2 regions of the Solibacillus sp. iso_87 genome follow, and region 1 is predicted to be linked to the other one. Evidence: a T-box and tRNA genes for the amino acid it is inferred to sense, from the RefSeq annotation. Region 1 holds a T-box; the other holds one or more tRNA genes.
The links. The T-box of region 1 lies ahead of metG (methionine--tRNA ligase). A T-box ahead of a tRNA ligase gene usually reads a tRNA of that ligase, here a tRNA-Met.
Positions count from the first base shown of each region.

Region 2: it encodes a tRNA-Met, which carries the amino acid that the T-box ahead of metG (methionine--tRNA ligase) is inferred to sense. The anticodon was not compared.

Region 1 is NZ_CM149656.1:1,865,695-1,870,095, reverse strand. It holds gene metG (methionine--tRNA ligase) at 282-1,922, opposite strand; T-box leader at 1,969-2,204, opposite strand; gene AC0VXV_RS09310 (cupin domain-containing protein) at 2,406-2,960, shown strand; gene AC0VXV_RS09305 (DUF6366 family protein) at 3,029-3,238, opposite strand; gene AC0VXV_RS09300 (Type 1 glutamine amidotransferase-like domain-containing protein) at 3,462-4,118, opposite strand.
Region 2 is NZ_CM149656.1:2,924,508-2,928,908, reverse strand. It holds tRNA gene AC0VXV_RS14975 (tRNA-Asn) at 8-83, shown strand; tRNA gene AC0VXV_RS14970 (tRNA-Ser) at 97-187, shown strand; tRNA gene AC0VXV_RS14965 (tRNA-Glu) at 190-261, shown strand; tRNA gene AC0VXV_RS14960 (tRNA-Val) at 1,335-1,410, shown strand; tRNA gene AC0VXV_RS14955 (tRNA-Thr) at 1,419-1,494, shown strand; tRNA gene AC0VXV_RS14950 (tRNA-Lys) at 1,501-1,576, shown strand; tRNA gene AC0VXV_RS14945 (tRNA-Leu) at 1,593-1,677, shown strand; tRNA gene AC0VXV_RS14940 (tRNA-Gly) at 1,726-1,800, shown strand; tRNA gene AC0VXV_RS14935 (tRNA-Leu) at 1,805-1,893, shown strand; tRNA gene AC0VXV_RS14930 (tRNA-Arg) at 1,913-1,989, shown strand; tRNA gene AC0VXV_RS14925 (tRNA-Pro) at 1,998-2,074, shown strand; tRNA gene AC0VXV_RS14920 (tRNA-Ala) at 2,083-2,158, shown strand; tRNA gene AC0VXV_RS14915 (tRNA-Met) at 2,187-2,260, shown strand; tRNA gene AC0VXV_RS14910 (tRNA-Ile) at 2,268-2,344, shown strand; tRNA gene AC0VXV_RS14905 (tRNA-Ser) at 2,365-2,457, shown strand; tRNA gene AC0VXV_RS14900 (tRNA-Met) at 2,503-2,577, shown strand; tRNA gene AC0VXV_RS14895 (tRNA-Asp) at 2,581-2,656, shown strand; tRNA gene AC0VXV_RS14890 (tRNA-Phe) at 2,662-2,737, shown strand; tRNA gene AC0VXV_RS14885 (tRNA-Gly) at 2,741-2,814, shown strand; tRNA gene AC0VXV_RS14880 (tRNA-Ile) at 2,826-2,902, shown strand; tRNA gene AC0VXV_RS14875 (tRNA-Asn) at 2,914-2,989, shown strand; tRNA gene AC0VXV_RS14870 (tRNA-Ser) at 3,003-3,093, shown strand; tRNA gene AC0VXV_RS14865 (tRNA-Glu) at 3,096-3,167, shown strand; gene AC0VXV_RS14860 (NUDIX hydrolase) at 3,243-3,869, shown strand; gene AC0VXV_RS14855 (MerR family transcriptional regulator) at 3,975-4,401, shown strand, end outside.

The sequences.
Region 1 (4,401 bases):
AAAACCCTTTTATTCAACTAAACTGCATCGTTAGCTTAAGTATACTGGTTCACAAACCCTCATCAACATGAACATATAATCCCATTATTTAATTTAGAAGTGTTATTCAATTAAATTGTCCTATAATGAAATAAAGCATTTTCTTATTTAAGAAATGCGCCATATATCGGAAAAACGCGTTCTTCTTATGGAAGAATCGCGCCCGATTGCTGAATAAAACTTAAAATAATACAATAAAATGAGAATTACATAATACAAACTAGTTTTATTGGTTGTTTAACTTAAATTCGTTTAGATGCTTCTTCTAATTTTTGAAGTTCTTCTTCTATTTTTTTTACATCAATCCTTTCATATAGGGGTTCTATATTATTTAGTTCAGTTGGTAAGTCAGCAACTTCAGCCCATCCGTTTAAAGAGGTACCTAACATTTGACGAATCTTTTCACAACCGAATGGTAAGAAGGGATGTAATAATTGAGCTAAATTTTGAATAATGTAAACACAAGTTGCAAGCGTTTCTTCACATTTTTCAATATGATTATTAACAGTAGTCCATGGTTGTTCTTCATCAAAGTAGCGATTTGACCTGCGAATAAAGTTAAAAATAGCTTCAATTGCCTGTTTCATTTCACCTGATTCGATATGTTCTCCAACTTTGGCATATAAGTTTTCCACATCTAATTTAATATTGTTGTTTACTTTTGCTTGAGGGACTTTGTGATTAAAGGATTTTGCAATGAATTTCAATGTTCTATTCACAAAATTGGCAAATGCACCTAATAGTTCACTGTTATGACTGTAGATAAATTCTCGCCAAGAAAAATCGGCGTCACGATTTTCTGGAGCATTGATTGTTAAAAAATAGCGAATCGAATCTGGATCATAATCTTTTAATATTTCTGGTACCCAAACTGCCCAATTTTGACTTGTTGAAAGTTTCCTTTTTTCTAATGTTAAATATTCATTTGAAACAATATGTGTTGGTAATCCCTCTTGACCAAGACCCATTAAGATTGCTGGCCAAATTACTGTATGAAATGGGATATTATCTTTGCCATGAATATAATAGGAAACGGCTTCTTCATTCCACCATTCGGAAACATCTTTTCCATTTTGTTTTGCCCATTCTAAACTTGCTGTATAATATCCTGCTACTGCTTCAATCCAAACATAGATTTTCTTTTCTTCAAACCCATATACAGGTACAGAAATTCCATTAGGTAAATCCCTTGTGACAGCCCTATCTGGTAATCCTTCAGTTAAATAACGTTTAGTTAACTGTACGGCATTTTCTCGCCATCTTCCTTCTATAGATGCTTCATCGACAAAGTTCTCTAATTGCTTTTGAAAATGACTAAACTCATAATAATAATGTTCAGTTTCTCGGATTTCTGGCTCATTTCCGCAAATTTTGCATGTTTTATCTTTCAAATCAAGTGGATCTAGAATGGTTGAACAATTGTCACATTGATCTCCACGTGCTTTTGCTCCACAATTTGGACATATTCCTTCCACAAATCTGTCTGGTAAAAATTGATCATCTACTGTACAGTATGCTTGCTCAACCCTTTTTTTAAATAAAAAACCATTCTCTAAAAGCTTTAAAAATATATTTTGTACAGCTTTATGATGATGTGATGCATCAGTTCTTGTATATAGGTCATAGGTAAATCCTAATTCATTAAAGCATTGTAAAAATTCAGTGTGATAACGATCCGCAATTGCTGTTACTGTAGTATTTTCTTGATTAGCCCGGATTGAAATTGGCGTACCATTACAGTCACTACCTGATACATAAAGCACCTTTTCGCCTTTTAAGCGATAATACCTTGCTAAAATATCTCCTGGCAAAAGTGCTGCTACATGACCTAAATGTAAAGAACCATTTGCATAAGGCCAAGCGCCTCCAATTAATATATTCATTCTATGTTTCCCCCTTATAATAAAAAAAGCCCTAATCGCAATTTGCGATTAGGACGAATTATCTCGTGGTACCACCTAATTTTCACAAATAGTTTACACTATTTGCCTCTGCCAGTACAAATTCATACTGCCGCTGTTGTAACGAGTGCTCTTCTCGTCGTAGCCTACATATCGGTACGAAGCTCAAAGGCCATGTTCAGTAAATTCGTTTTGCTTCATTTCCACCATCAGAAGCTCTCTATAAAAACTCCAATACTTACTCTTCCTTATCAACGCTAAATATTACAACTATAATTTACCATAATATTTAAAAAAATAAAAATATTTTATTTAAGTTTGCTGCCTTTTAATGAAAAGTGATGAGATCCTTAATTAAGAATCGTGCACTTTAATTGAAGATTATTTAGCTTTTTTAAATAATCATTCCTAAGAATGATTTAACTACACAACAAATGACTTATAATACAGAATGAGGTGATACATATGATAGATTTAACAAAAATAATGAAATCCGACATTAAGTTTAAAAAGATTTGGGAAAGTTCTTGTGAAAATCATCGTGTTCTATATTTCCAAATTAATAATGATGATGAAGGAATAGATGCACATTTTCATCCTATAGGCGAAGATCACGCTTTAATTTTAGAAGGAGAATTAACTTATGATATTTCATTTGAAGAGCAAATAGTTGCTAAGAAAAATAATCTTGTCTTTGGATGGACAAATTATGTACATGGTTATCACAATTCCAGTGAAAAACCCCTACATATTTTAGTTTTTGCAACCCCAGAAAATAATTTATCTGTATTTAATCAACGAGAACTCCCAGTAAAAAATCAGACTCATATCAGACTCATTGAAAAGTTACCTACTAATGAAAAAATCTTTTTAGATAGAGTACTTTTTTCTTCAACTCCACCTAGTGATTTTTCTAATAGTCTGATGCTTAATTTAGAAAATCGAATCATAGATTTTAATCCATGTAAAGTAGAGTGTAATGATGATAACTTATATATAACATTTAAAATACATAAATAACCTTATTCCAGAAAAGCGCCTGATTATTGAAGATAGTTATTCAGTGTCCCCGTACTTTCAATTGGGAATTATAATGGCTTATATATACTATATACAATAAATATTACAAGGACGATTATAATTAATACTCCGATTTCTTTGATACTCATCCCCGTAGTATTAGGCATACCTGCTTGTGTGCGATTAAGATTATCATTGAAATTTCCAGCAGGATTCTTTTTTTGTTCTTCTTGATATAAACGCTCTCTTTCCTGTTCTGGTGTTTCTTTTCTAAACATCTAAACACCTCCTAAGTTGTTATATTAGTATTTCTAGCAGAGTTCAATAAATTCCTTTAAACCTTCCCAAAGCATCGTTTAGTAATACTGCATAAAAAACTTTTATTTACAATCTAGCCCATAAATGTATAAAAAGAGCCTTTCCTTATTCAAGGAAAGCTCCCGATTGTCGAAAATACAATTATCCATAAAATTCTATATGCCGCTTTGCCACTCATCTTAACTAGAGTGTCTCATGCATTTTCTGAATCTTTGAGTGCGAAATTAAATATACATTGCCAAAAATGTCGATTTTATCTCCCTTTATACGTACAGCACAATCTTTATTCGAAGCATAAATATTTATCTCTGCCGATAAAGGGGACAATTCGCCTTGAACCAACGCCATGTTTTTTTCAAGATCAAAGTGAGACAGGATGGAAAAATCGTCAAGGCCGATTCCATCGTAAACATAGCTTTTTTCAACTTTATAGCCAAAGTTTTCCGAGCATAACCACTTAGCAGACATGTTAATTGCACCAGCACTTGCCCCCATCACAACTGCCTTGCTTTCTTTAATCGAATCTGATAATTCATATTCCATCAAAAAATCATTTTGTATAATCGTATTCCCACCCAACAAGAAAATGACGGAAGCATCTTGAATTATTTTATGGGCATCTTCCTTCTGTACGCGATAATTGATTAAATGATATTCATCAAAAATAATGCCAGCCTGATTAAGCCACGAGCGTTCAGTAGCACCACTCTCTTCATAAATCGATGGATTCGAGCTAATCATAGCAAGCGATTTTCTATCCTTAATATCTTCCTGTAACACCATGCCCAGATTCTCTGGGAAAAAATTGTTAAACCACCCTAAATAATAGTGAATTTTCATAAGCACCCCCGTAGCTAAGTGTAAGTAACATCCTCTTTATTTTAACATAAATATCCAATAATTTTATTCAATTAAATGATCCTAAAACGGAAAAACGCGATCTTCTTTTTGAAGAATCGCGCCCGATTGTTTAAGATTATTATTCAAAAATCGTTAATTATACATCCTTTAAATCAACATTTATGTTATACTTTTCCATATTGTAAAGGGGGTATTAGTCCAATGGTAAACAAATAATCTGAGAAAATCTTAACTTATTTTATTAAATATAGGATAAACATGT
Region 2 (4,401 bases), 1.1 Mb from region 1:
CAACTATTCCGAAGTAGCTCAGTTGGTAGAGCATCCGGCTGTTAACCGGCAGGTCGCAGGTTCGAGTCCTGCCTTCGGAGCCATTTTTCTATTTTTGGGGACATACTCAAGAGGCTGAAGAGGCGCCCCTGCTAAGGGTGTAGGTCGCGTAAGCGGCGCGAGGGTTCAAATCCCTCTGTCTCCGCCATCGGCCCGTTGGTCAAGTGGTTAAGACACCGCCCTTTCACGGCGGTAACACGGGTTCGAATCCCGTACGGGTCATACATAGAAAAACGAAAAACGCTAAGTACTGTTACCTGTACTTAGCGTTTTTTTGTTGCGTTAAAAGCTCTCTTAACATAATAAACAATGCAGCTATATTTATGGGCTGAATAATTTCTTACAAAATATTATGCTGTCTTATAATAAAGATAAAAAAATCTTGTTGAAATATAATTGCTTCAATTAACCCAAAATCGGAATCTATTTTAAACTCATATTATTTTATTACTACTGGCTGGAAAGGCATACTTCCTCGATCACTATATTGGAAGTTTCATGAATTAAGGAAGAACAAGATATTAGGAAAGAGCGGAAAAGAAGCAGAAATTTTGCGGTTATTTAATCAAGGTCGATTGTGAACAGGCAAGTTTAGTTGACGCTATATTAGAGGGCTGTTTAAATACCGATTTCCCATCATTAATCTAAATAGGGGTATAAAAATCCCCGGTTCACCAAAAAGCTCGTAATAAGCAATTTAATAGGTAATAACAAGGATTTAACGCTCGAATCGTGTAATCCAAATAAAATTGCGGTATGCAACAACATCATCGAATGGAATAGCGCAATTCTAAGCGCATTTAAACATGGGAATTATTATTATAGAATAATAAAATACATTGAAGATAATGGAAATAATATAAAGATAAAGAGTGTAATGAGAAACCAATAGGTAGAAATAATAAAAAGGTGAATTCTATCAATGCTTTAAAAAATAATGATAAATGTACGAACATTTTCTTGACAGCTTTAATCTATAAAATGTATAAATAAGTAGTCGTATATTCTAAAACACTTGATATTTAGAAGTAATATTAATAATTATATCAGAATGATTTATAAATATTAAAAACAAGTCTTGATAAAGTCTGTCAAACATATTAGAATTTCGTTATACTAAGTAAACGTTTTCATGAATAACCTCGATTGGTAAATGAAAAAAATAGGAATTAATATATTTTTTAAAAATAATTTCAAAAAAGGTATTGCATTATAAAAAAAGTAATGATAATATAAATCTTGTCCTTAAGAGATAGGACATGCGGTTACGAAAGAGTAATCAGTAAATACCCATTGGAGGATTAGCTCAGCTGGGAGAGCACCTGCCTTACAAGCAGGGGGTCGGCGGTTCGAGCCCGTCATCCTCCACCATTTTAAATGCCGGTGTAGCTCAGTTGGTAGAGCAACTGACTTGTAATCAGTAGGTCGAGGGTTCGACTCCTTTCGCCGGCACCATTTAGAGAGCCATTAGCTCAGTTGGTAGAGCATCTGACTTTTAATCAGAGGGTCGAAGGTTCGAGTCCTTCATGGCTCACCAGTTTATATACTGCTTAGCGGGTGTGGCGGAATTGGCAGACGCACTAGACTTAGGATCTAGCGCCGCAAGGCGTGGGGGTTCGACTCCCTTCACCCGCACCATTTTAATTTTCATATTACTGTCAGAGTAAAAAATATCTTAAGCATTTTGCGGAAGTAGTTCAGTGGTAGAACACCACCTTGCCAAGGTGGGGGTCGCGAGTTCGAACCTCGTCTTCCGCTCCAAAATGCCGGGGTGGCGGAACTGGCAGACGCACAGGACTTAAAATCCTGCGGTGAGTGATCACCGTGCCGGTTCGATTCCGGCCCTCGGCACCATCTTTTAAATAAACAATATGCGCCCGTAGCTCAATTGGATAGAGCGTCTGACTACGGATCAGAAGGTTGTGGGTTCGACTCCTGCCGGGCGCGCCATATTATTTCGGAATGTAGCTCAGCTTGGTAGAGCACTTGGTTTGGGACCAAGGGGTCGTAGGTTCGAATCCTGTCATTCCGACCATCATTTATGGGGCCTTAGCTCAGCTGGGAGAGCGCCTGCCTTGCACGCAGGAGGTCAGCGGTTCGATCCCGCTAGGCTCCACCATAATTTTTGTAACCAAAATAAAGATCCTGGCGGTGTAGCTCAGTTGGCTAGAGCACTCGGTTCATACCCGAAAGGTCGTGGGTTCGACTCCCTCTGCCGCCATCTTAAAGGACCTTTAGCTCAGTTGGTTAGAGCAGACGGCTCATAACCGTCCGGTCACAGGTTCGAGTCCTGTAAGGTCCACCAGTTAACGTACTAATCATAACGGAGGTATACCCAAGTCTGGCTGAAGGGATCGGTCTTGAAAACCGACAGGCGGGTAACACCGCGCGGGGGTTCGAATCCCTCTACCTCCTCCATTTTTACAAACTGTGTACTTAAAACAGGTTCAAACATCATATTATCGCGGGGTGGAGCAGTGGTAGCTCGTCGGGCTCATAACCCGAAGGTCGCAGGTTCAAGTCCTGCCCCCGCAACCAAATGGTCCCGTGGTGTAGCGGTTAACATGCCTGCCTGTCACGCAGGAGATCGCCGGTTCGATCCCGGTCGGGACCGCCATTTGTGGGTTTGTAGCTCAGTTGGTAGAGCATTAGATTGAAGCTCTAAGTGTCGGCGGTTCGATTCCGTCCAAACCCACCATATGCGGGTGTAGTTTAGTGGTAAAACCTCAGCCTTCCAAGCTGATGTTGTCGGTTCGATTCCGATCACCCGCTCCAGTTTTTAAATAGGGCCTATAGCTCAGCTGGTTAGAGCGCACGCCTGATAAGCGTGAGGTCGATGGTTCGAGTCCATTTAGGCCCACCATATACAACTATTCCGAAGTAGCTCAGTTGGTAGAGCATCCGGCTGTTAACCGGCAGGTCGCAGGTTCGAGTCCTGCCTTCGGAGCCATTTTTCTATTTTTGGGGACATACTCAAGAGGCTGAAGAGGCGCCCCTGCTAAGGGTGTAGGTCGCGTAAGCGGCGCGAGGGTTCAAATCCCTCTGTCTCCGCCATCGGCCCGTTGGTCAAGTGGTTAAGACACCGCCCTTTCACGGCGGTAACACGGGTTCGAATCCCGTACGGGTCATACATAGAAAAACGGAAAACGCTAAGTACTGTTAACATGTACTTAGCGTTTTTTTGTATAAAAGGAGCGGATTTTGTGAATGAACGTTTAAAAGTATTTGATCAATATTATAAGGAAACGGGCATTGAACATCGTGATCTCGTCCATGCAAAAGGTTATTGGCATGAAGTGTTTCATTGCTGGATTATTGAAAAAACAGATTCTGAATGGCGTATTTATTTACAGCTGAGAAGCAAAAATAAAAAGGATTACCCAAATCAATTTGATATTACGGCAGCTGGTCATATACTGGCAACGGAGACGATTGAAGATGGTGTACGCGAATTAGAGGAAGAAGTAGGGCTTAACGTAATGTTTTCGCAATTAACGTCACTTGGAGTCATCCCATACAGTATAGACAATGAAATAATAAAGGATTATGAGTTTGCAAATGTATTTGTTTATGAATTAACAGGAGGAATTGAGCAGTTTACTCTTCAACGAGAAGAACTGGATGGTATATACTCTGCTAACTTAAAACAATTTATATTGCTTGCGAAACAAAAAATAAAGAAAATCGAAGTATCCGGTTATAAATACGAAAATGATATTCGTCATGATGAAGTGAAGCAGATCGGACTAGAACACATGTCTGCACTACCAGAAAGCTATTTGGTCGAGTTTATCCCAAGATTGAAAAAGATGTTACTTGAAGCAACCTGAAAACTTAGGTTAGCTTCTTTTTTTATAAAATAATTAAGAAAAAATAATTAACTATTGACCTTCACGTTACGTCAACCTTTATAGTACTAAATAGGAGGTGATCATGTGCTGATTAATGAACTAGTCAAGCTATCGGGTGTGAGTGCACGCACACTACGTTATTATGATGAAATCAGTTTGCTGAGGCCTTCTGCAGTTGCGGAAAATGGCTACCGGCAATATAGCCAAGAGGATATTGACCGGTTACAGCAAATACTATTTTACCGGGAGCTTGATTTTAAGTTAGAAGAAATAAAAAAGTTGCTCGATCATCCAGATTATGAAGTAAAAGAAGCACTAAAAAAACAATCCGAGCTATTACAAAAGAAAAGAAGATATATCGACGACTTACTAATAACAATAGAACAAACAATCCAAACGATGGAAGGGGAACTTAAAATGACAAATGAACAAAAGTTTGACGTGTTTAGAAATAATTTAATTGAAGAAAACGAAAAGAGCTACGGCCAGGAAATACGTGATAAATACGGTG